DNA from 2 places in the Streptomyces sp. NBC_00104 genome. Region 2 is predicted to be linked to the other one. Evidence: riboswitches for the same ligand, from Rfam matches in the RefSeq annotation. Region 2 holds a riboswitch; the other holds the start of a gene.

The links. Region 2 has a riboswitch for cyclic di-AMP ahead of OG272_RS07240 (C40 family peptidase). Riboswitches for the same ligand answer to the same signal wherever they lie in the genome.
Region 1: linked by a shared signal. The riboswitch ahead of OG272_RS36200 (M23 family metallopeptidase) and the one ahead of OG272_RS07240 (C40 family peptidase) in region 2 are both predicted to bind cyclic di-AMP.

Annotation. Positions count from the first base shown of each region.
Region 1 is NZ_CP108215.1:8,259,487-8,271,391, forward strand. It holds gene OG272_RS36190 (pitrilysin family protein) at 1-1,153, shown strand, start outside; gene OG272_RS36195 (pitrilysin family protein) at 1,150-2,538, shown strand; cyclic di-AMP (ydaO/yuaA leader) riboswitch at 2,742-2,913, shown strand; gene OG272_RS36200 (M23 family metallopeptidase) at 2,927-3,715, shown strand; gene OG272_RS36205 (GntR family transcriptional regulator) at 3,906-4,610, shown strand; gene OG272_RS36210 (HPr family phosphocarrier protein) at 4,780-5,061, opposite strand; gene OG272_RS36215 (GNAT family N-acetyltransferase) at 5,252-8,080, shown strand; gene OG272_RS36220 (DUF5998 family protein) at 8,245-8,832, shown strand; gene OG272_RS36225 (alkaline phosphatase family protein) at 8,832-10,019, shown strand; gene OG272_RS36230 (thymidine kinase) at 10,126-10,773, shown strand; gene OG272_RS36235 (VOC family protein) at 10,842-11,636, opposite strand.
Region 2 is NZ_CP108215.1:1,686,942-1,698,846, forward strand. It holds gene OG272_RS07225 (hypothetical protein) at 36-431, shown strand; gene OG272_RS07230 (ATP-dependent Clp protease proteolytic subunit) at 573-1,214, shown strand; gene OG272_RS07235 (hypothetical protein) at 1,222-1,539, shown strand; cyclic di-AMP (ydaO/yuaA leader) riboswitch at 1,871-2,082, shown strand; gene OG272_RS07240 (C40 family peptidase) at 2,086-2,559, shown strand; partial or broken gene OG272_RS07245 (DUF6328 family protein) at 2,637-2,914, shown strand; gene OG272_RS07250 (ATP-binding protein) at 2,971-3,429, opposite strand; gene OG272_RS07255 (helix-turn-helix transcriptional regulator) at 3,677-4,537, shown strand; gene OG272_RS07260 (DUF397 domain-containing protein) at 4,547-4,771, shown strand; gene OG272_RS07265 (8-amino-7-oxononanoate synthase) at 4,829-5,959, opposite strand; gene bioB (biotin synthase BioB) at 6,159-7,403, shown strand; gene OG272_RS07275 (adenosylmethionine--8-amino-7-oxononanoate transaminase) at 7,396-8,685, shown strand; gene bioD (dethiobiotin synthase) at 8,700-9,425, shown strand; gene OG272_RS07285 (LuxR C-terminal-related transcriptional regulator) at 9,507-11,723, opposite strand; gene OG272_RS07290 (alpha/beta fold hydrolase) at 11,833-11,905, shown strand, end outside.

The DNA of each region.
Region 1 (11,905 bases), 6.6 Mb from region 2:
GGTCCAGGGCGCGGGCGGTTCGCTGAACGGCACCACCAGCTGGGAGCGCACCAACTACTTCGAGACCATGCCCACCCATCAGCTGGAGCTCGCGCTGTGGCTGGAGGCCGACCGCATGGGCAGCCTGCTGCTCGCGCTCGACCAGAAGAACCTGGACAACCAGCGGGCCGTCGTCCAGAACGAGCGCCGGCAGCGGTACGACAACGTGCCCTACGGCACCGCCTTCGAGAAGATCTTCCGTCTGGCCCACCCCGAGGGCCATCCCTACCGGCACACGCCGATCGGCTCGATGGACGACCTGGAGGCGGCCAGCCTGGAGGACGCCCAGCAGTTCTTCAGGACGTACTACGCGCCCAACAACGCCGTCCTGTCGATCGTCGGCGACATCGACCCGGACCGGACACTCGCGTGGGTGGAGAAGTACTTCGGCTCCATCCCCTCCTACGACGGCAAGCCCGAGCCCCGCGACGGCGCGCTGCCCGACATCATGGGCGAGCAGCTGCGCGAGGTGATCGAGGAGAACGTGCCCGCGCGCGCGTTGATGGCCGCCTACCGGCTGCCGGAGGACGGCACGCGCGCGTGCGACGCGGCCGACCTGGCGCTCACGATCCTCGGCGGTGGCGAGTCCTCCCGCCTGTACAACCGGCTCGTACGCCGTGACCGCACAGCCGTGACGGCCGGGTTCGGCCTGCTGCGGCTGGCCGGCGCGCCCTCCATGGCCTGGCTGGACGTGAAGACCTCCGGCGACGTCGAGGTGCCCGTCATCGAGGCCGCCGTCGACGAGGAGCTCGCCCGGTTCGCCGCGGAGGGCCCCACGGCCGAGGAGATGGAGCGGGCCCAGGCCCAGTTGGAGCGTGAGTGGCTGGACCGGCTCGGCACGGTCTCGGGCCGCGCCGACGAACTGTGCCGCTTCGCGGTCCTGTTCGGCGACCCGAAGCTCGCCCTCACCGCCGTCGACCGCGTTCTCGAGGTGACGGCCGACGAGGTCCAGGAGATCGCCAAGGCGCGGCTGAGGCCCGACAACCGCGCGGTGCTCGTCTACGAGCCCGTGGCCGGCGAAGAGGGCGACGAAGGGGAAGCCGCCGAGGCGGAGGCCGCCGAACCCACCGACCAGACCGACGAGACCGACAAGAACGAGGAGTCGGCGAAGTGACCGAGCTCGCGACCATGGACTTCCACCCGCAGCCCCAGGCCGGCGAGGCCAGGCCCTGGGCGTTCCCGGCGCCCGAGCGCGGCACCCTGGACAACGGCCTGACCGTGCTGCGCTGTCACCGCCCCGGCCAGCAGGTCGTCGCCGTAGAGGTCCTGCTCGACGCGCCGCTGGACGCCGAGCCGGCCGGTCTCGACGGCGTCGCCACCATCATGACCAGGGCCTTCTCGGAGGGCACCGACAAGCACACGGCCGAGGAGTTCGCCGCCGAGCTGGAGCGCTGCGGCGCCACCCTCGACTCGCACGCCGACCACCCCGGCGTCCGCCTGTCCCTCGAAGTGCCCGTGTCGCGGCTGGAGAAGGCGCTCGGCCTGCTGGCCGACGCCCTGCGGGCACCCGCGTTCGAGGACAGCGAGATCGAGCGGCTGGTGGCCAACCGGCTCGACGAGATCCCGCACGAGACCGCCAACCCGGGCCGCCGGGCCGCCAAGGAGCTCTCCAGGCAGCTGTTCCCCGCCACGTCCCGTATGTCGCGGCCCCGCCAGGGCACCGAGGAGACCGTCGAGGGCATCGACTCCGCGGCCGTACGCGCCTTCTACGAGCGGCACGTGCGCCCCGCGACGGCCACCGCCGTGGTCGTCGGCGACCTCACCGGAGTCGACCTCGACGCGCTGCTCGGCGACACCCTGGGCGCCTGGACCGGTTCCCCGGCCAAGCCGCGCCCCGTGCCGTCGGTGAGCGCCGACGACACCGGGCGGGTGATCATCGTGGACCGCCCCGGCTCCGTGCAGACCCAGTTGCTCATCGGCCGGGTCGGCGCCGACCGGCACGACCGTGTGTGGCCGGCCCAGGTGCTCGGCACCTACTGCCTCGGCGGCACCCTCACCTCCCGCCTGGACCGCGTCCTGCGCGAGGAGAAGGGCTACACCTACGGGGTGCGCGCGTTCGGCCAGGTGCTGCGCTCCGCGCCGGACGGCTCGGGCACGGCGATGCTCGCCATCAGCGGCTCCGTCGACACACCGAACACCGGACCGGCGCTCGACGACCTGTGGACGGTGCTGCGCACGCTCGCCGCCGAGGGCCTGACCGACGCCGAGCGCGATGTCGCCGTGCAGAACCTCGTCGGGGTCGCCCCGCTCAAGTTCGAGACGGCCGCGGCCGTGGCGAGCACGCTGGCCGACCAGGTCGAGCAGTACCTGCCGGACGACTACCAGTCGACGCTGTACCGCCAACTCGCCGCCACGGGCACCGTGGAGGCCACCGCGGCCGCCGTGAGCGCCTTCCCGGTGGACCGTCTGGTGACCGTCCTCGTCGGTGACGCCGCGCAGATCGAGGCGCCGGTCAGGGCCCTCGACATCGGCGAAGTCACCGTCGTACCGGCCGAGTAGAACCGGGACAGAAGGACACACGTCCGTGGGGCCCTGGTGACTGAAGAGTCACCAGGGCCCGCGTTTGTCCGTATTGATGGCGGAGGTTGTGTGTCTGACCTGTGGCGTACTTAACAAATCCTGTGATCCGTTTGTTATTTCGAAGACGGCCCGCTTAGCGTCGGTCCGGCTGTTCGTCAGAAGTTCGCCGCAGCCGCGGCACCGGACAGTCATCGCCGAGTCCCCATGGCGCGAGCCAGGGGAGCCGGGGACCCACCGAAGTCCCTGGGGTGAATCGGGTGCCCTTCGCGGAGCGTCGCGAAACGAGGGGCAGCCGTAGGAGACCTTCCTGCTCCGAACCCGTCAGCTAACCCGGTAGGCGAGAAGGAAGGAAAGGACCAGCCACTTCATGGCGTTCACCCGCGCCCCCGGGAAGCACCGGCGTCCCGGCCGTGTGAAGCGCACGACCACGAGGAACGTGGGCGTCGCCGCTCTCACCACCACCGGTGTCATCGGCACCCTGGCCGCTCCCGCGCTCGCCGCGGAGGAGCCCGCCGTCGAGCAGACCGGCCTGAACCAGATCATCGTCCTCGGCGACACGGTCGCCGAGCAGGTCGACGCCCAGGCCTTGGCCCAGCAGCAGGCCGCCGAGGTCGCCGCCGTCAAGAAGAAGGCGCAGGAGGAGGCCCGGAAGGCCGCCGCCGAGAAGGCCGAGCAGGAACGTGCCGCCGCCAAGGAGCGCGAAGAGATCAAGGCCCGTGCCGCCCGCGCGGCCGAGCGCGAGCGCCTCAACACCTATGTCGCCCCGATCAGCGGCTCGTACATCTCCACCGGCTACAAGGCCGGCGGCGCCGTCTGGTCCTCCGGCAGCCACACCGGCGTCGACTTCCACGCCGCGTCCGGCACCGCCGTCCACGCGGTGGGTTCCGGCACCGTCGTCGAGGCGGGCTGGGGTGGCGCGTACGGCAACAACATCGTCATCAAGATGACCGACGGCACGTACACGCAGTACGGCCACCTGTCGTCCATCGGCGTCTCCGTCGGCCAGACGGTCACCCCCGGCCAGCAGATAGGCCTCTCCGGGGCGACCGGCAACGTCACCGGCGCGCATCTGCACTTCGAGGCCCGGACGACGGCCGAGTACGGCTCGGACATCGACCCCGCCGCGTACCTGCGTTCGCACGGCGTGAACGTCTGACGCACCACTCGACGCTTCCCAGGAGGCCCCGGCTCACCGAGCCGGGGCTTTCCGCGTTGTGACGTACCTCCTGTCCAAAAAATATCCCTGGATTCCGGTCCGCCATCGGAAATTCCGGCTCGCTGCAATAGAGTCGCTGGAACACACGTCAATCATCGACGTTTCACGGGGATTAAGGCGGAGGTCGGTCATGCGTATTCCGGCGCACTCGGTATGCACGGCGATCCGTGATGACATCGTCGCGGGTGTCTACGAGCGCGGCAGCCGTCTCACCGAGGAACTGCTCGCCCGCCGGTACGGCGTCAGCCGGGTCCCCGTGCGCGAGGCGCTGCGCACGCTGGAGGCCGAGGGCTTCGTGGTGACCCGTCGGCACGCGGGCGCGTGCGTCGCCGAGCCGACGGAGCAGGAGGCCGCCGACCTGCTGGAGATGCGCATGCTGCTGGAGCCACTGGGCGCCGCCCGCGCCGCGCAGCGCCGCACGGAAGCACACCTGAAGGTGCTGCGCGGCCTGGTCAGACTGGGCCAGGAGCGGGCCAGGAGGGGGAACAGCGAGGATCTGCGCTCCCTGGGCGGCTGGTTCCACGAGACGCTCGCACAGGCGTCCGGCAGCCCCGCGCTGACCTCGACGCTCGCCCAGCTGCGGCACAAGATCGCCTGGATGTACGCCATCGAGGCGCCGGCCAACCCCGTGGAGTCCTGGGCGGAGCACGGCGGCATCGTGGACGCGGTCGCGCGCGGCGACAGCGACCGGGCCCGGACGATCACGTCCCTGCACACCGAGCGCGCCACCGCCGCACACCGGCTCCGATTTCCGTCCGGGGCCGGCGGGACGGAACGCCCCGACCGTGTGAGGACTTCGCAACACCCCGTAAACACGCCGAGTCTGCGGCATTAACACAGGAGCCGTATACAAAGAGGGAAGAATTCCGAAGGGCATTTTTCCTGCTGCCCGCAGAACGGAAAAGGACGAAAAGGCGAAGGGCCCGCCCGATAAATCGGACGAGCCCTTCGGTGTGTCTGCGGGTGGCCTTTCAGGCCTTTTCCGCTTTATTCGGCCGGGTCGCTCAGACCGTCTCGGGGAGTTCTTCGAGTCCCTCGGCCACGAGCTTCGCCAGACGGTCGAGCGCGATGTCCGCGCCCTCGGCCTCGGAAGCGAGCACGATCTCCTCGCCGCCCTGGGCGCCGAGGCCCAGCACCGCCAGCATGGAGGCCGCGTTGACGGGGTTGCCGTCGGCCTTGGCGATCGTCACGGGGATACCGGAGGCCGTGGTGGCCCGGACGAAGATGGATGCGGGTCGGGCGTGGAGGCCCTCGGCCCAGCCGACGTTGACGCGGCGCTCAGCCATGTGATGCTGCCCTTCAGGTGTCTCGGGTACTTCAGAGAGGTCTAGACCAGGTTGTCTAGACCAGTTTCCCATATGGCGCGGCGTACCGGAACGAGCCCACGGCCTGACCACGAACCGGCTTCCGCGCGTCTGTTGCGCTTCCCCAGACTGCCCCGCGCCGTTGTCGTACGCGAGCCGTACTCTGGGGCCCATGCAGACCTCGTCGGACCGGCACGAGTACCCCGCCCACTGGGAGGCCGACGTGGTGCTGCGCGACGGCGGCACCGCACGCATCAGGCCCATCACCGTTGATGACGCCGAGCGTCTCGTCAGCTTCTACGAGCAGGTCTCGGACGAGTCGAAGTACTACCGCTTCTTCGCGCCCTACCCTCGCCTGTCCGCCAAGGACGTCCACCGCTTCACGCACCACGACTTCGTGGACCGGGTGGGGCTCGCCGCCACCGTCGGCGGCGAGTTCATCGCCACGGTACGCTACGACCGCATCGGCGCCGACGGAACGCCCGCGTCCGCCCCCGCCGACGAGGCCGAGGTCGCCTTCCTCGTCCAGGACGCCCACCAGGGTCGCGGCGTCGCCTCCGCCCTCCTCGAACACATCGCCGCCGTCGCCCGCGAGCGCGACATCAGACGCTTCGCCGCCGAGGTGCTCCCCGCCAACTCCAAGATGATCAAAGTGTTCACCGACGCCGGGTACCAGCAGAAGCGCAGCTTCGAGGACGGCGTCGTCCGCCTGGAGTTCGACCTGGAGCCCACCGACCGCTCCCTCGCCGTCCAGCGCGCCCGCGAGCAGCGAGCCGAGGCCAGGTCCGTACAGCGGCTGCTGGCCCCCGGCTCGGTCGCCGTCATCGGCGCCGGGCGCACGCCGGGCGGAGTGGGCCGCAGCGTGCTCGCCAATCTGCGGGACGCGGGCTTCACCGGGCGGCTGTACGCGGTGAACAAGGCCCTCGGGGAGGACGAGAAGGACATCGCCGGGGTGCCCGCGCACCGGTCCGTCACCGACATCGAGGGGCCTGTCGACCTCGCGGTCGTCGCCGTCCCGGCCGCGTACGTGCCCGAGGTCGTCGCCCAGTGCGGTGAACACGGCGTGCAGGGGCTCGTGGTCGTCTCCGCCGGGTACGCCGAGAGCGGCCCCGACGGGCGCGAGCGCCAGCGCGAACTGGTGCGCCAGGCGCGTACGTACGGCATGCGCATCATCGGGCCGAACGCCTTCGGGATCATCAACACCGCCCCCGGTGTACGGCTCAACGCCTCGCTCGCCCCCGAGGCCCCGCGCTCCGGGCGCATCGGGCTCTTCGCCCAGTCCGGCGCCATCGGCATCGCACTGCTGTCCCGGCTGCACCGGCGCGGGGGAGGGGTCACCGGCGTCACCGGCGTCTCCACCTTCGTGTCGTCCGGCAACCGCGCGGACGTGTCGGGGAACGACGTCCTCCAGTACTGGTACGAGGACCCGGACACCGATGTCGTCCTCATGTACCTGGAGTCCATCGGCAACCCGCGCAAGTTCACCCGCCTCGCCCGGCGCACGGCGGCGGTCAAGCCGCTCGTGGTGGTACAGGGGGCGCGACATGGTTCCGCACCCCTGGGGCATGCCGTGCGCGCCACCCGGCTGCCCCACACCACCGTCTCCGCACTGCTGCGGCAGGCCGGGGTGATCCGGGTCGACACGATCACGGAACTCGTCGACGCGGGGTTGCTGCTGGCCCGGCAGCCCCTGCCAGCGGGGCCGCGGGTGGCGATTCTGGGGAACTCCGAGTCGTTGGGGCTGCTCACCTACGACGCGTGTCTCTCAGAGGGGTTGCGGCCGCTGCCCCCGCTGGATCTGACGACCGGGGCCTCGGCGCGGGACTTCTCCGGGGCCCTGTCGCGGGCGCTGGCCGACGACTCGTGCGACGCGGTCGTGGTCACGGCGATACCCGCGCTGGGGGAGACGTCACCCGGGGACGCGGCCCTGGCCGACGCACTGCGGTCCGCTGCCGCCGCGAATCCCTCAAAGCCGGTGCTGGTCGTGCACGTCGAGCTGGGTGGGCTCGCGGAGGCGTTGTCGGCCGCGGCGAGCACGGCACCACAGGCCGGTGACAGGGCGCCCGGCGCCGCGGGGGGTGCCCACCTTCCCCCACCCTCGGCCGCGCTTGAGCGGGGGGAAGCCGCCGCGGCCGAGGCGCACCTCATCCCCGCCTACCCCGCCGCCGAGCGGGCCGTTCGCGCACTCTCCGAAGCCGTGAACTACGCGCAGTGGCGGCGGGAGGCGGCCGACCCCGGGCGGGTGCCCGCGTACGAGGACATCGACGAGAAGGGGGCCGCCGAGCAGATCGACGCACTGCTGGCGCGGGGCGAGGGACTCACGCTCGACGCGGAGGAGACGGGCGCACTGCTCGCGCGGTACGGCATCCACCCGCGGCAGGCGCGACCCGCGCCCACGCCCGACGAGGCGGTGCGGGCGGCGGAGGCCATCGGCTACCCCGTCGCGCTCAAGACGACCGCCCCGCACCTGCGGCACCGGGCCGACCTGGGCGGCGTACGGCTCGACCTGGCGGACGAGGAGCAACTGCGGCGGGCGTACGCGGAGTTGACGGAGCTGTTCGGAGGGCCCGATGAGCTCCGTCCGGTCGTGCAGGGCATGGCCCCGCGCGGGGTCGACACGATCGTGCGGACGGTGGTGGACCCGGCGGCCGGGGCGGTGCTGTCGTTCGGGCTCGCCGGGCCCGCGTCGCAGCTGCTCGGGGACATGGCGCACCGCCTGATCCCGGCCACCGAGCGGGACGCGACCTCGCTGGTCCGGTCGATCCGGACCGCACCGCTCCTCTTCGGCTGGCGGGGTTCCGCCCCCGTCGACACGGAGGCGCTGGAGGAGCTGCTGCTGCGGGTCTCCCGACTGGTCGACGACCACCCCGAGGTCGTGGCGGTCTCCCTGGAGCCCGTCGTCGTCGCCCCGCACGGCCTGAGCGTCCTCGGCGCCACCGTCCGGCTCGCGCGCCCGCCCGCCCGCGACGACCTCGGCCCGAGGACGCTTCCGGTGTACTGAGGGCGACGCTGGCTGTGTACTGAGGTCGACGCTCGCGGTGTACCGGCGACGGCGCGCGGACCGCGTACGGACGGCGCACGGCCCCACGCATTGATCCGTCCACGACAGAACAGAGACGGCAGAGCGGTCCCTCGCAGTCAGTGCGCCACCGTAGGATGGACGTCATGGCCAAGACCAGTACGACGACCCAGGGGCTGCGTGCGGCGATCGAGCGCAGCGGCTACTACCCGGCCCTCGTGGCCGAGGCGGTGGAGGCCGCTGTCGGCGGCGAGGCCATCAAGTCGTACCTGGTCCACCAGGAGACGACGTTCGACGCGAACGAGGTGCGGCGGCACGTCACCGTCCTCGTCCTCACGGGCAACCGCTTCATCGTGAGCCACACCGACGAACAGGCCGCGGACACCACCTCGCCGACCCCGTACGCCACGACGTCGACCGAGTCGGTGAAGATCGGCCGGATCTCGTCGGTCGTGCTCAGCCGGGTCGTCGCCAACCCGGAGTCGTACGCACCGGGCACCCTGCCCCGCGAGATCGTCCTGACCATCGGCTGGGGCGCCGTCTCCCGCATCGACCTGGAGCCCGCCGCCTGCGGAGACCCCAACTGCGAGGCGGACCACGGGTACACGGGCAGCTCGACGGCGGACGACCTCAGCCTGCGCGTCAGCGAGGCCGGGGACGGCCCGGAGACCGTGCGCCAGGCCCTCGCCTTCGCGCAGTCCCTCTCCGAGGCGACCGCGGACCCCGCCCGCTGATGGCGCTGCCCACCTGGGACCACCCGGAACCGCTCGCCGTCGGCTCCGCCCCCGTCCCCGAGTACGGCTCCGGCTCGCTCGCCGACCTCCTGCCCACCCTCGCGGCGGGCATGGGCGTCCCCGGTACGACCGCGTCGATACCGGAGCTGACCGCGGCCGACCGGGCCTGCGTGTTCCTGATCGACGGCCTGGGCTGGGAGCAGCTGAAGGCGCACCCGGACGAGGCGCCCTACATGACGGCGCTGCTGGCGTCCTCACGCGGCGGCACCGGCCGCCCCCTCACCGCGGGCTACCCCGCCACCACCGCGACCTCGCTCGCCTCCGTGGGCACGGGCCTGCCCCCGGGCGCGCACGGGCTGCCCGGTTACACGGTCCGCAACCCGGAGACCGAGGAGCTGATGAACCAGCTCCGCTGGCAGCCGTGGACGTCACCGAAGGTGTGGCAGCCGTACCCCACGATCTTCCAGCTTGCCGACGCGGCGGGTGTGCGCACCGCCCAGGTCACCTCCCCGGCCTTCCAGAACACCCCTCTCACCCAGGTCGCCCTGAGCGGCGGCACCTTCCACGGCCGCCTCTCCGGCGAGGACCGCATGGACCTGGCCGCCGAGCAACTGGCGGCCGGGGACCGTGCGTTGATCTACACGTACTACTCCGAGCTGGACGGCGCCGGGCACCGCTTCGGCGTGGACTCCGACGCCTGGCGCGGCCAGCTCATGCACGTCGACCGACTGGTCCAGCGCCTGGCGGAGCAACTCCCGCCGCGCACCGCGCTGTACGTCACCGCCGACCACGGCATGATCGACATCCCGTTCGACGAGCAGCACCGCATCGACTTCGACGAGGACTGGGAGTTGCGCGCCGGGGTCGCCCTGCTGGGCGGTGAGGGCCGCGCCCGCCATGTGTACGCGGTGCGGGGCGCCGAGTCGGATGTCCTGACCTGCTGGCGCGAGGTGCTCGGCGAGCAGTTCTGGATCGCCTCGCGCGACGAGGCGATCGCGGCGGGCTGGTTCGGACCGCACGTCGACGAACGCGTGTACGCCCGCCTCGGCGACGTGGTCGCGGCCGCGCGCGACGACGTCCTGATCATCGCCTCCGAGCGGGAGCCCAAGGAGTCGGCGATGGTTGGCAACCACGGCTCGATGACCCCCGTGGAACAGCTGGTCCCGCTCCTCGAAGTACGCTCCTGAAGCCCTGCCCGCCTGCCCGCCTGCCCGCCTGCCCGCCTGCCCACCCGGTCGTCCCTCCGGCCCCGCCGCCCCCTCGCCCTCCTCACCGAAAGGTGCTCAACTCACCATGCCCGAGCTGGTGTTCTTCTCCGGAACCATGGACTGCGGGAAGTCGACGCTGGCCCTCCAGATAGAGCACAACCGCTCGGCACGCGGGCTCCAGGGCATGATCTTCACGCGTGACGACCGCGCGGGCGAGGGCAAGTTGTCGTCGCGGCTGGGCCTGGTCACCGACGCCGTGGAGGTCGAGGACGGCCAGGACCTCTACGCGTACCTCGTCGACCACCTCTCCCAGGGCCGCCGCGCGGACTACGTGATCGCCGACGAGGCCCAGTTCCTCGCCCCCGGGCAGATCGACCAACTCGCCCGCGTCGTGGACGACCTGGGCCTCGACGTCTACGCCTTCGGCATCACCACCGACTTCCGTTCCAAGCTCTTCCCCGGCTCCCAGCGCCTGGTCGAGCTGGCCGACCGCGTCGAGGTCCTGCAGGTGGAGGCCCTCTGCTGGTGCGGCGCCCGCGCCACCCACAACGCCCGCACGATAGGCGGCCAGATGGTCGTCGAGGGCGCCCAGGTCGTCGTCGGCGACGTCAACCAGCCCGACGACATCGGTTACGAGGTCCTCTGCCGCCGTCACCACAGCCGCCGTATGACGGCCGCGACGGCCCACGCGAGCGCCCTCTCCCCGGACGTCCTGCCGGTCGAGACGGTCTGACGGTCGAGACGGTCTGACGGGACGCCCGGCCCCGGCTCCCGGTTCACCCGACCGTGCGACCGGCGGGTTCAGCGTTCCGAGTGCACCACGGCGAACTTCGCGCCCTCCGGGTCGGCGAGGGTGGCCACCGGACCGTGCGGGGTGTCGTGGGTGGGGGTGAGGACGTGGCCGCCGAGTTCGATGACGCGGTTGGCGGCCTCGTCGGGGTCGGTCACCTCGAAGTAGGTCAGCCAGTGGGGCCCTCGGTCGCGGGGGAGGGCGCCGCCGACGCCGTGGATGCCGGCGACGGGGCGGCCCCCGACGCGGAGGGTGACGTAGTCGAGGTCGGGGGAGACGACCGGCTCCTCCTCGTAGCCGAAGGTCGTCTCGTAGAACTTGGCGACCAGCGAGCTGTCGACGGTGAGGAGTTCGTCCCAGGCGGGGGTGCCGGGGACGCCGGTGATGTCCGCGCCGAGGTGCTCCGCCGCCTGCCAGATGCCGAAGACGGCGCCCGCGGGATCGGAGGCGATAGCCAGGCGGCCCGCCTCGCCGGCGTCCAGCGGGCCGACACCGACGGTGCCTCCGCAGTGCCGCACGGTCTCCGCCGTCAGGTCCGCGTCGGCCGAGGCGAAGTACGGCGTCCAGGCGATGGGGAGATGGCGGTCGGGCGGCAGCTGGCCGATGCCCGCGACCTGGCGCCCGTCGAGCAGTGCCCGTACGTACGGGCCGAGTTGCTGGGGCCCGGGCTGGAACTCCCAGCCGAACAGCGCCCCGTAGAAGTCCTGGGTCGTCGCCATCCCGTGCACCATCAGGCTCACCCAGCAGGGTGTGCCCGGTGGATACGCCGCACCGTTCAGGCCGGTCGACCCCCGTGCCTCGGTCATCGTCACTCTCTCCTCGGCCCCTCGCTGCGGCCGTGTCCGTCCGCCCTCCGAAGGCGTGTACCGCGTCCACGCGCGATCACGCCCCGTGCCGATGCTCGCACCACCCGTAACGCCACGGGCCCGCGCCGCACCGCCGCGCGCCGCGTACGTGTGCGCGGGTGCCCGGCTCGCCGGTACCGGTCGCTTTCCGCGGCGCCGCCGTGCGGTGTCCATCGGTTGTACGGCTTGTGCCCGATCCCGTACGCCTCGTGATCGGCACCGCCCGGCGG
Region 2 (11,905 bases):
GGAGGCGTCCATGACAACCGAACAGAGGGGGATCCATGTCCAGCTTTTCCAGGCGTTCGCTGCTCGGGTACTCGGGATCGGCGGCGGCGGGGGCGGTACTCGCGTCGGGCGGGACGGCGCAGGCGGCTTCGACGGTGGGCGCGAGCACCGCGGTGGGCGCGAGCGCCGAGAGCGAGGCGGCAGCGGTGGAGTTCCCGCCCGGCACCGAGTTCTCGGGGAATTCCAGTCTGAGCGTGGAGGACGAGGATGCCTACTACTACCTGAAGATCGGGTTCACGTTGGAGATCTCCGGATGGAACGGCGACACGCCACCAGCGGAGAATGTCGTCACGCCCGCCGAGATCGCGAGCGCCCTGTCCGCGATCGCGGTCTCGAAGGGCTGGCCCCCGATCACCTTCTCGGGCAGACCCGCCCCCGTGGCCATCAACTGAGTTCCCCGCCCCGCACTCCTCGGAGCCCCGGACCACCTCGGTCCGGGGCTCCGTCCTTTTCCTCTTCCTTCGACTCCCCTCCTCATCGCCTCGTACGTCCTGTACATTCTGTACAGAAATCGATCAGAGGAGGCGCGCCCCATGCCCGCGAACCGACCCTCGGCCCGTCATGTGCTGCCCGAGTTCACCGAGCGCACCAGTGCGGGTCACCGAACGATGGATCCGTACTCGAAGTTGCTGGAAGAACGGATCGTGTTCCTCGGGACGCAGATCGACGACACGTCGGCGAACGACGTGATGGCGCAGTTCATGCACCTCGAGTACCAGTCGCCGGACCGCGACATCTCGCTGTACATCAACTCGCCGGGCGGCTCGTTCAGCGCGATGACAGCGCTCTACGACACGATCCGGTTCGTCACCTGTGACGTGGAGACCATCTGTCTGGGACAGGCGGGGTCGGCCGCCGCGGTGCTGCTGGCGGCGGGCACACCGGGCAAGCGGTTCATGCTGCCGGGGGCACGCGTACTGATCCACCAACCGGCGGTGGCCGACCGGATCGAGGGACAGGCGAGCGATCTGGCGATCCGGGCCGAGGAGCTGATGCGCAACCGCCGGAAGCTGGAGGAGATGCTCGTCCGGCACACGGGCCAGAGCCCCGAGCGGATCAGTGCCGACATCGAGCGGGACAAGTTCCTCGACGCCGAGGCGGCGGTGGAGTACGGCCTGGCGGACCGGGTGATCCCGAGCCGCAGGACCTCGCCCACGCTCCCCGGCGCGAGGTGAGCCACCGATGCTCCCACCCGAACTGCCGCCGCTGCCCGCGCTCACGCGCGCCGAGGCGGAGCTGATCGACCGTTACCTGGACGTGGTCGACCTGGTCGGCCGGATCAATCCGGCGCGCCCGGGCGACACGTACCGCGGGTTGCGTGCGGCGCAGGCGCTCGTCGCCAAGGCGACCGCTCTGCGCGACGCGCTCGAACTGATGCACAGGCGCGGGGAGAACGAGGTGCACGCCCCGACGCTCGCGCGCGCCCTGCGGGTCCTCGACGGAAAGCGGCGGACGGGCCTGGTGGCGCTACCCCCGGAGCCGGAGGACTGGCCCGCCTGAACCGATCCCGGGCCGCTCTCCGTACTACTGACGGGGCGTCCGGCCCGGGCTTCGCGCCCTCCGGACGGCCTACCGCGATCGACCCATCGGCCCATACGTCGTGAGGACCTGTGAAGTTGCACAACGCGCCCGCTACGCGGTCGGAATGCACTGTTCCGGTGCTGGTGCGGACCTCCTCGAACACGTGGACACAACAGCCGAAATCATTCTGTCCACCCGAACGGGTGAGTGGTGAGTAAGACCACAAATCCATGGTTCCGTTGGGATTTTCGGACGTTCGTGCGTCAAGATCCCTTCCTGACGACAAGCCCCCGCCGCAGCGGCGGGGCGATCCGGGTGGACGCCGAGTCCTGCCGCCGCCCGGATGACCGGTCGACAGGAGTGCATCGGCAGGAGTGGAGGACCCAGGCACGACGGGTCGCCGGAACGGTCAAGCCATGACCGCGCCGAGCAGCCCTTGGGGTGAAGCCGCGTCAGCGGCCGGGCAACTTTGTCAGCCCGAATCCGACAGGTCATCCTTCACAGGCGGCTGACGAAGGGTTGCGCATGTCTGCGCTGAATCGTGTCCCGTCGCTGTTGACCCGGGCCGGCACGGCCTCGGCTCTCACCATCGCCGCAGTGAGCGGCAGCATCGTGGTACCGGGCGTCGCATCCGACGCCGAGGCCGCCACCGTGGCGTCGAAGGCACTCAAGGTCGCGGCTTCCAAGAAGGGCTCCCCTTACAAGTACGGCGCCACGGGCCCGGGCAGGTTCGACTGCTCAGGGCTGACGCTCTACTCGTTCAAGAAGGCGGGCAAGAAGCTGCCCCGTACTGCTCAGCAGCAGTACAACAAGACGAAGCACATCTCCGCGAGCAGCCGCAAGCTCGGAGACCTCGTCTTCTTCCACTCGGGATCGAGCGTCTACCACGTCGGTATCTACGCGGGGAAGGGAAAGATCTGGCACTCGCCGAAGACGGGTGACGTCGTCCGGCTGCAGAAGCTCTGGACGAAGAACGTCTGGTACGGCCGGGTCCGCTGACCCACCGTCGGGGGCGGCGGATCTCTCCGCCGCCCCCGACGGGCGTGCGACGGGCCTTTCTGGTTACCCGCTCGTCCGTGGCCGACGCACGCACCCGCCCCGCACGCGACGAGACACCCCTCGAACGCGCCGACCGCGACTCTCCGAGCTGCTCCAGGAGTTGCGGGTCCCCCAGACCGGGGGAGAGGTCCTCTTCGCGTTCCTGCCGACGCCGGCCTTCACTCCGCGCTTCCCGGACCTGGACTCCGTCCAGCGCGCCACCTACGTCACCACCCTGGTGCCGGCGGTCCTCGCGGCGGCGCTCTGCACCGCCCCGGCCGCCCTGCCCCGCTCGCTCTTCCAGCAGAACACCGAAACCCCGGACGTGGCACTCTGCCGAACGGACGACGCGGTCGCCAGTGGAGAGCCCTGTCAGGTCTCCTGCGGACCGCCTGCCCCGACCGGCTGCACGGGGGCCGTCCAAGGAAGTTCGATCGCCACCGTCTTGCCGCCCTCCCGTGTGGGTCTGACGCTCAGCCTGCCGCCGCACTCGGCGGTCAGCCAGCGGATGATGACCATGCCCCGGCCGTTGTCCTGCTGGACGGCGGCCGGCAGCCGTTTGGGAAAGCGTGGATGACTGTCGGTGACGCCGATGCGCAGGTGCTCGTCCCGGTCGAGTGCCATGTCCACGGTGAAGGTGGGCGACTGACCGAGCGTGTGCTGGACGGCGTTGGTGGCGAGTTCGGACACGATCAGGCGCACGGTGTCCGCGGTGTCCGTGTCGCCCGGCAGGCCCCATTCGGCGAGCACACTGGCGACGTAGTTCCGGGCGGCGGACACCGAGGCGGGATCGCTCGGCAGAGTGACGGATGCTTCCAGGTGATCTGCCATGGCGAGACGTCCCTTTCCCACGGGACCGGTGTCCGACAGGGAGCGGATGGTTCGACTACGGTCCCGGACTGGTGCTTCGCGCCAGACTGCCACTACCTGGGCTGTCACGGGTGGCGATCCACCAAGATATGCATATATCTGTCGCTCGAAGCGGTGAACTATCCGACGGCCGACCGTATTCGGGTGGGGCCTTCGTCCATCCTCTGTCGTCACCCCGACTTCGCGCGCCGGACGGAAGGAGAAACCCATGCAGTACGGTCCGGCGGTCCGCCGCCGCAAGCTCGGCGCCGAGTTGCGTGTACTGCGCACCCGTTCCGCGCTCACCAGTATCGAGGCGGCCCATCGCGTGGGCTGGCACCAGTCCAAGGTGAGCCGGATCGAGACGGGCGCCAGCGGGGTGAAGCCCGCGGACGTCCGCAAGCTGCTGGACGCGTACGGAATCGACGACACGGAGTTACGGGAGCTGCTCCTGGCGTTGGCGGGCTCCGAGGACGGCGGCGGGCGGCACAACTGGTGGCATGCGTACCGGGGCGTACTGCCGCCGACGTACCGGGACTTCATCAGTCTGGAGTCGCAGGCCGGGGGGATGCGGACGCTGGAGACCTCGGTGGTGCCGGGGCTGCTGCAGATCCCCGAGTACGCGCGGGCGGTGACGCGGGCCGCGGTGGAGGGGCTGGAAGACGACAAACTCGACGCGCTCGTGGAAGTACGGCTCGCGCGGCAGGAGGTGCTGCGCGGGAACCCGCCGATGGAGCTGAGCGCCGTGCTCGACGAGGGCGTTCTCCGGCGCGAGGTGGGCGGTCCCGAGATCATGGCCCGGCAGCTGGGCCGTCTGGTCGAGGCGGCGCGGCTTCCTCAAGTGCGACTGCAGGTACTGCCGTTCACTGCCGGGGCGCACATCGGCGTCACGGGTCCTTTCGTAATTTTCTCATTTCGGAGCACATCCGATCTGGACGTGGTTGTTCTCGACCACTTGACGAGTAGCCTCTATCTCGAACGGAAAGAAGACCTCAAGGCGTATGTCGAGGCCTTCAACACCCTTCAGATCCACGCCCTTTCGCCCGAGGACTCGTTGGATTACATCGCCGGGCTAGCCGCCGGCGCGTAAGGAGGCACCATGTCCGCACTGCCTCGGAACGTAACCACCAGTACCGAACTGCGCGGAGTGCGATGGCTGCGCAGCAGCCGCAGCACGGGAATGAACAACTGCGTGGAGACGGCCCGTCCCGGGTCCGGCCGCTGGGCCGGACTGGTGGCCGTACGCGACTCGAAGAACACGGCGGGGCCCGCCCTGCTGTTCGACCCCGAGGTCTGGGAGGGATTCATCACCACGCTGCGGTGACCACCACCGACAGCGCCCGCACTTCCGCTTACGGCGACGCTCGGCCGGGACGCCGACTCACGGTCGCGTATCGCCGATGATCCCCACGGCTCGGTCGATCTGCCCCTCCGTGAGATCCGCGCGGGCGGTCAGCCGCAGCCTCGACACGCCGTCCGGCACGGACGGTGGGCGGAAGCAGCCGACGGCGAGACCCGCCGCCCGGCAGTCCGCCGCCCACCGCACCGCCTGTTCCGGCGACGGCGCGCGCACGGACACTACGGCGGCGTCGGGCCGCACCGCTTCATGGCCCGACGCCGTCAGCCGTGTGTGCAGCTCCCTCGCCACCTCGCGGGCCCGCGCGGCCCGCTCCGGCTCACGGCGCAGCAGCCGGAGCGCGGCGAGCGCCGCACCCGTCGCGGCCGGGGCGAGACCCGTGTCGAAGATGAACGTCCGGGCCGCGTTGACCAGGTGGTCGATGACGTGCGCCGGGCCGAGGACGGCACCGCCCTGGCTGCCCAGCGACTTCGACAGCGTGACCGTCACGACCACGTCGGGGTCGCCCGCGAGCCCCGCCGCGTGCGGCGCGCCCCGGCCCCCGTCACCCAGGACGCCGAGCCCGTGCGCGTCGTCCACGACGAGCCCGGCGCCGTACTCCCGGCAGGCGGCGGCCAGTCCGGCCAGTGGGGCGGCGTCACCGTCCACGGAGAACACCGTGTCGGAGACGGCGACGGCAACCCCCTGGCCCCCGGTGCCCAGCGCCTTGCGGACGGCGTCGGGGTCGGCGTGGGCCACGACCTGGGTGGTGCCCCGGGCCAGTCGGCAACCGTCGATGAGGGAGGCGTGGTTGCCCGCGTCCGAGACGATCAGGGAGCCGTGCGGCGCGAGCGCGGTGACGGCGGCGAGGTTGGCCGCGTAGCCGGAGGAGAAGACGAGGGCGGCCTCGAAGCCGCAGAAGTCGGCCAGTTCCCGCTCCAGCTCGCCGTGCAGCTCGGTGGTGCCGGTGACCAGCCGGGAGCCGGTGGCCCCGCCGCCCCACCGGCGCGCGGCCTCGGCGGCCCCCTCGGTGATCTCGGGGTGCCGGGCCAGACCGAGGTAGTCGTTGCTCGCGAGGTCGAGGAGCGGCGAGTCGGCGGGGCGGGGGCGCAGGGTGCGTACGAGCCCGGCCCGGCGGCGTGCCGACGCCTGCTCGTCGATCCAGCCGAACGCCATGGGTCCTCCGGGGGTGGTGGGGGCAGCCCGCGGCGCCGGCCTGTCGTGGGACGGCGCGGCGGGGGCATTTGTAGGCAGTGCACAGACACTAATGGCACGGTCGGCCGCCCACGATGTGGCAATACCCACACGTCGAACCCACTCTGTTGTCCGAACTCTCCTTGGCCGGGAGCGGTCCCGTAGGACAGGATCGGCTCTCATGGACCTGCTGAACACGCTGGTGGACAAGGGGCTCCGGCGCGAGCCGCTGAGCCGTGCCGAGGCGCTCGCCGTCCTCGGCACCTCCGACGACGAGCTGTTGGACGTGGTGGCCGCGGCCGGGAAGGTGCGCCGGCACTGGTTCGGGCGCCGGGTGAAACTGAACTATCTGGTCAACCTCAAGTCCGGTCTGTGTCCCGAGGACTGCTCCTACTGCTCGCAGCGGCTCGGCTCGACCGCCGGCATCCTCAAGTACAGCTGGCTCAAGCCCGACGAGGCCTCCGAGGCCGCCGCGGCCGGGCTCGCCGGGGGCGCCAAGCGGGTCTGCCTGGTGGCCTCCGGGCGCGGTCCGACCGACCGGGACGTGGACCGGGTCTCCGACACCATCAAGACCATCAAGGACCGACACGAGGGCGTAGAGGTGTGCGCCTGCCTCGGTCTGCTCTCCGACGGCCAGGCCGAACGCCTGCGCGAGGCGGGCGCGGACGCCTACAACCACAACCTGAACACGTCCGAGGCGACGTACGGCGAGATCACGACGACGCACACGTACGCCGACCGCGTCGACACCGTCCAGAAGGCGCACGCGGCGGGCCTGTCGGCCTGCTCTGGCCTGATCGCGGGCATGGGCGAGAGCGACGAGGACCTGGTCGACGTGGTCTTCTCCCTGCGCGAACTCGACCCGGACTCGGTACCGGTCAACTTCCTGATCCCGTTCGAGGGCACCCCCCTCGCCAAGGAGTGGAACCTCACCCCGCAGCGCTGTCTGCGGATCCTGGCGATGGTGCGGTTCGTCTGCCCCGACAGCGAGGTGCGGATCGCGGGCGGCCGCGAGGTCCATCTCCGTACGATGCAGCCGCTCGCCCTGAACCTGGCCAACTCGATCTTCCTCGGCGACTACCTCACCAGCGAGGGCCAGGCCGGCAAGGCCGACCTGGAGATGATCGCTGACGCCGGCTTCGAGGTCGAGGGCACCGATCAGGTGACCCTGCCGGAGCACCGGGCGACCGTGTCCGCCGGCGGGGGCTGCGGGTCCCGGGAGAGCGCCGGGTGCGGGTCGCACGAGGGTGGCGGCTGCGGGTCGCACGAGGACGCGGGCGCGGGCTGTGGGTCGCACGCGGGGGGCGGGGTGTGCGGTTCCGCCGCCGAGGCCCCGGCCGTCGAGACCCCGGCGGGCGAGGCGCGAACGGATCTGGTGGCCGTACGCCGTCGGGGCGCCGGAACGGATCTCGCGCCCAATGCCTGACCTGCCCCGTCCGACCGTGCCCGAACTGTTGGAGCTCGACCGGCGGCACGTGTGGCATCCGTACGGGCCCATGCCGGGCCGGCAGGAACCGCTCGTCGTGAAGTCGGCGAGCGGGGTCCGGCTGCAGCTCGCGAACGGCTCGGGTGAGCTGGTGGACGGCATGTCGTCCTGGTGGTCGGCCATCCACGGCTACAACCACCCGGTGCTCAACGAGGCGGCGCGCGAGCAGCTCGGCCGGATGAGCCACGTCATGTTCGGCGGGCTCACCCATGAGCCCGCCGTGCGGCTGGCGAAGCACCTTGTCGACATGTCGCCCGAAGGCCTGGAGCATGTCTTCCTCGCCGACTCGGGGTCGGTCTCCGTCGAGGTCGCGGCCAAGATGTGCCTGCAGTACTGGCGTTCGCTCGGCCGCCCCGGCAAGCAGCGCCTGCTGACCTGGCGCGGCGGCTACCACGGCGACACCTGGCAGCCGATGTCGGTGTGCGACCCGGAGGGCGGGATGCACGAGCTGTGGCAGGGCGTCCTGCCCCGGCAGGTGTTCGTGGACGCGCCGCCGGTCGCGTACGAGGAGTCGTACGCGGAGCTGCTGCGTTCGGCGATCGAGCGGCACGCCGACGAGCTGGCCGCCGTGATCGTGGAGCCCGTGGTGCAGGGCGCGGGCGGGATGCGGTTCCACTCCCCCGCGTATCTGCGGGTGCTGCGCGAGGCGTGCGACGCGCACGACGTGCTGCTGGTGTTCGACGAGATCGCGACCGGGTTCGGGCGTACGGGCGCGTTGTTCGCGGCGGACCACGCGGCGGTGACGCCGGACGTGATGTGTGTCGGCAAGGCACTGACCGGCGGTTATATGACCATGGCGGCGGCGCTGTGCACCGCCCGGGTGGCCGACGGGATCTCACGGGGCGAGGTGCCGGTGCTGGCCCATGGGCCCACCTTCATGGGCAACCCGCTGGCGGCGGCCGTCGCCTGTGCCTCGATCGAGCTGCTGCTCGGCCAGGACTGGCTCGCGGAGGTCAAGCGGATCGAGGCGGGGCTGCGGGACGGGTTGGCGCCGGCGCGTGAGGTGCCGGGGGTGAGGGACGTACGCGTCCTCGGCGCGATCGGGGTCGTGCAGCTGGACCGCCCGGTGGACATGCGGGCGGCCTCGGCGGCCGCCGTTCGCGAGGGCGTGTGGCTGCGTCCCTTCCGCGATCTCGTCTACACGATGCCGCCGTACGTCACGGGCGACGAGGACGTGGCACGGATCGCGCGCGCGGTGTGCGCGGCGGCGACGGCGGGATGACGGAGGAAGGTGACATGACGGTCCTGGTGATCACGGGGACGGGCACGGAGGTCGGCAAGACGGTCACCACGGCGGCCGTCGCGGCGGTGGCCGTGGCGGCCGGCCGGTCCGTGGCCGTGCTCAAGCCCGCGCAGACGGGTCTGCGGCCGGACGAGCGCGGCGACGCGGACGAGGTGGCCAGGCTCGCGGGCACCGTGACCGTCCGCGAACTCGCCCGCTATCCCGAGCCGCTGGCTCCCGCGACCGCCGCGCGACGCTCCGGCCTGCCCCCGGTGCACCCGGAGGACGTGGCCGAGGCGGCGGCCAAACTCGCCGTCGACCACGACCTGGTGCTGGTCGAGGGCGCGGGAGGGCTCCTCGTCCGCTTCGACGAGGCGGGCGGCACGCTGGCGGACACGGCCCGGCTGCTCGGCGCGCCGGTGCTGCTGGTCGCCTCGGCGGGGCTGGGGACGCTGAACACGACCGAGCTGACGTCCCGTGAACTCCGGGTGCGTGAGGTGGAGTTGGCGGGTGTCGTGATCGGCAGCTGGCCCAAGGCCCCCGATCTGGCGTCCCGTTGCAACCTGGCGGACCTGCCGGTGGTGGCCGACGCACCGCTGCTGGGGGCGGTTCCCGCGGGGGCGGGGAGGTGGGAACCGGCCGACTTCCGGGCGAGGGCCGCCGACTGGCTGGCACCGGGGCTGGGTGGCGTATGGGATGCCGCCGCGTTCACGGCACGGCAGAGCGCCGCTGCGTCCTGAGGCCGGGCCGCGCCCCGAAAGGGGCGCGGGGAACTGCGCGACCAGCCACGACGAATCCGCGGTCGACACAAGTCAGCACCCCTACGGCTCCGTTTGCTCCCCCAGCAGCCTCACCAACTCGATCCTCGACCTGATCCCCAACCGGGAGAACACCCCCCGCAGATGGTGGTCGATCGTGCGCGGGCTCAGGAGCAGCCTCGCGGCGATCTCCCGGTTGGTCGCGCCGTCCGCGGCCATGCGGGCGATCATGAGCTGCTGGGCCGTCAACCGGGTCGCGAGGGCCTCCGCGGCCGGGGCGGTGGAGGCGCGCTCGCCGAGGGCGCGGAGTTCGGCGCGGGCCTGGGCCGCGCAGTGCGGTGAGCCGAAGTGGTCGAAGGCCTCCAGGGCACTGTGGAGCCGGTCGCGGGCCTCGGTGCGGTTGCGCAGGCGCCGCAGGGCGCTGCCGAAGAGCAGTTCGGTGCGGGCGCGTTCGAAGTCGCGGGTGCCTGAGGCGTGCAGGTCGAGGGCCGCCCGGTAGTGCTCGACCGCCTCCTCCCCGGTGGCGAGCAGCGCGCGGCAGCGGGCGCTGAGGGCGAGGTCGTCGGCGCTGCGGACGGTGCGGGCCCAGCGGTCGTAGTCGGCGTGCGCGGCGCGGGCCACCCGGGTGTCGCCTGTGCGGACGGCGGCCTCGACGTAGTGCGGGGTGGCGATGTGCCGGATGGCCCGGTGCCCGTGCCCGGGACCGAAGCCGGCGAGCGCGCGGAGGCGGGCGGCCGAGGCGGCGTACCGGCCGGTGCTCAGGTCGAGGAAGGCGAGGGCGAACATGGCGAGGGCGGCGGGCAGTCCGAGGCCGCGTTCCAGGGCGTAGGCGCGGGCGGACTCGGCGCGCTCCCGGCAGACCTGCTCGTCGCCGGTGACGGCGGCGAACATCGCGAGGGCTGCCTGGAGGTGGCAGGCCCCGTTGTCCTGTCCGGTGGCGTACGCCTGGCGCAGGGCGTCGAGGGCGGCGGCCTCGGCGGCCTTGGGGCGCCCGGTCCAGAACTCGGCGTAGGCCCGGAACTCCATGGCCTGCGGCACGGTCACCGTCTCACCCCTGGCCCGTGCGGAGGCGGCGGCGCGGGCGGTGGCGGTGACAGCGCGGGTGTGGTCGCCGAGGAGCAGGGCGGCGATCCCGGAGTGGATCAGCTGGGTGGGGTCGCCACCGGGGCCGCAGCGCCCGGCGGCGGCTTCGAGGACGTCCCGGGCGTCGTCGTACCGTCCCTCGAACGCCGCGGCGAGGGCGCCGAGGGTGCTGGGCGGCAGGATGCCGAGTCCGTCGGCGACGGCGGCGGCCTCCCGGCAGCGGCGCAGGTCACCGGTGTAGATGGCGGCCTCGGTGGCTCGTGCCAACAGATGGGCAGCCCTGTCCGTGGTGTGGTCGCCGACGTGCCGGACGCTGGCGGTGAGCAGGGCGTCGAAGGCCTCGGCCGCGTTTCCGGCGCGTAGGGCGAGCAGTCCGGCGAGGGCGTCGTCGTCGGTCGCGGCGACGAGGCGGCGGGCGCGGTCGCCGTCGCCCGCCTGCCAGGCCTCGGCGGCCGCCTGGGCGAGCAGGGGCATGCGTTCGGCCGGTTCGGGGGTGAGGCCGGCGGCGCGTTCGGCGAGGGCGGAGGCCAGGGTGGGGTCGCCGATGGCACGTGCCACCCGTGCCGCCAGGCGCAGTTCGGCGGCGAGGCGGCGGCTGGGGCCGAGGGCGGCGGCGGCCCGGTGCCAGGACCGGCCGGGTCTCTCGCCCTCGCCGCTGAGGACGGCGGCGAGGAGGCGATGGGCCTCGCGCCGGTCGGCCATGGACGCGGACTCGTACACGGCGATCCGGGTCCAGGCGTCCCGGAAGACGATGCCCTGGGCCGTGGCGTGCGCGAGGCCCGCGGCCTCCGCCGTGTCGAGGGGGCGGGTGTCGAGCCGGGCCGAGGTGACGGCGCGCGCGTAGGCGTGGGTCGGGACCGGGTGCTGGTCGGCGGCGGCGAGGAGCAGCAGGAACCGGGTGTCGTCGGGCAGGGCCCGTACGTCCCGGCGGTGGGTCCGCAGCAGGGCGGGGGCCAGCGACAGGGGCTCGGCGGGGAGCGGGTCGAGTCCCGTGAGCTGGCGTGGGGTCAGGGCGGCGGCGAGTTCCGCGGCGGCCCGCGGGTCGCTGTGGGCGGCGTGCAGCAGGCGTACGCGCACGCCTTCGGACAGCGTGGGCACGGCGGCCGACGCTGCGTCCGGGCTCGACCACACGTTCGTGGGGGGCGGTGGCGAGCGATGCGGAAGTCGTGGGGGGTTCACCGGAGTCACCACACCCATCACGTTACTTGCGAGTTAACCGACCAGTAAAGACCGGCGATTTCGCCGATGCGGCGCGCGTAGACCCCCCTGACACTCCGAACGAACCCCACCCGTTTCAGGAGGCACCATGCAGCGCCGCATGCGCCGTATCGCCACGGCCCTCGGGACCGTGACCACCACGCTCCTTCTGTCGCTCACCT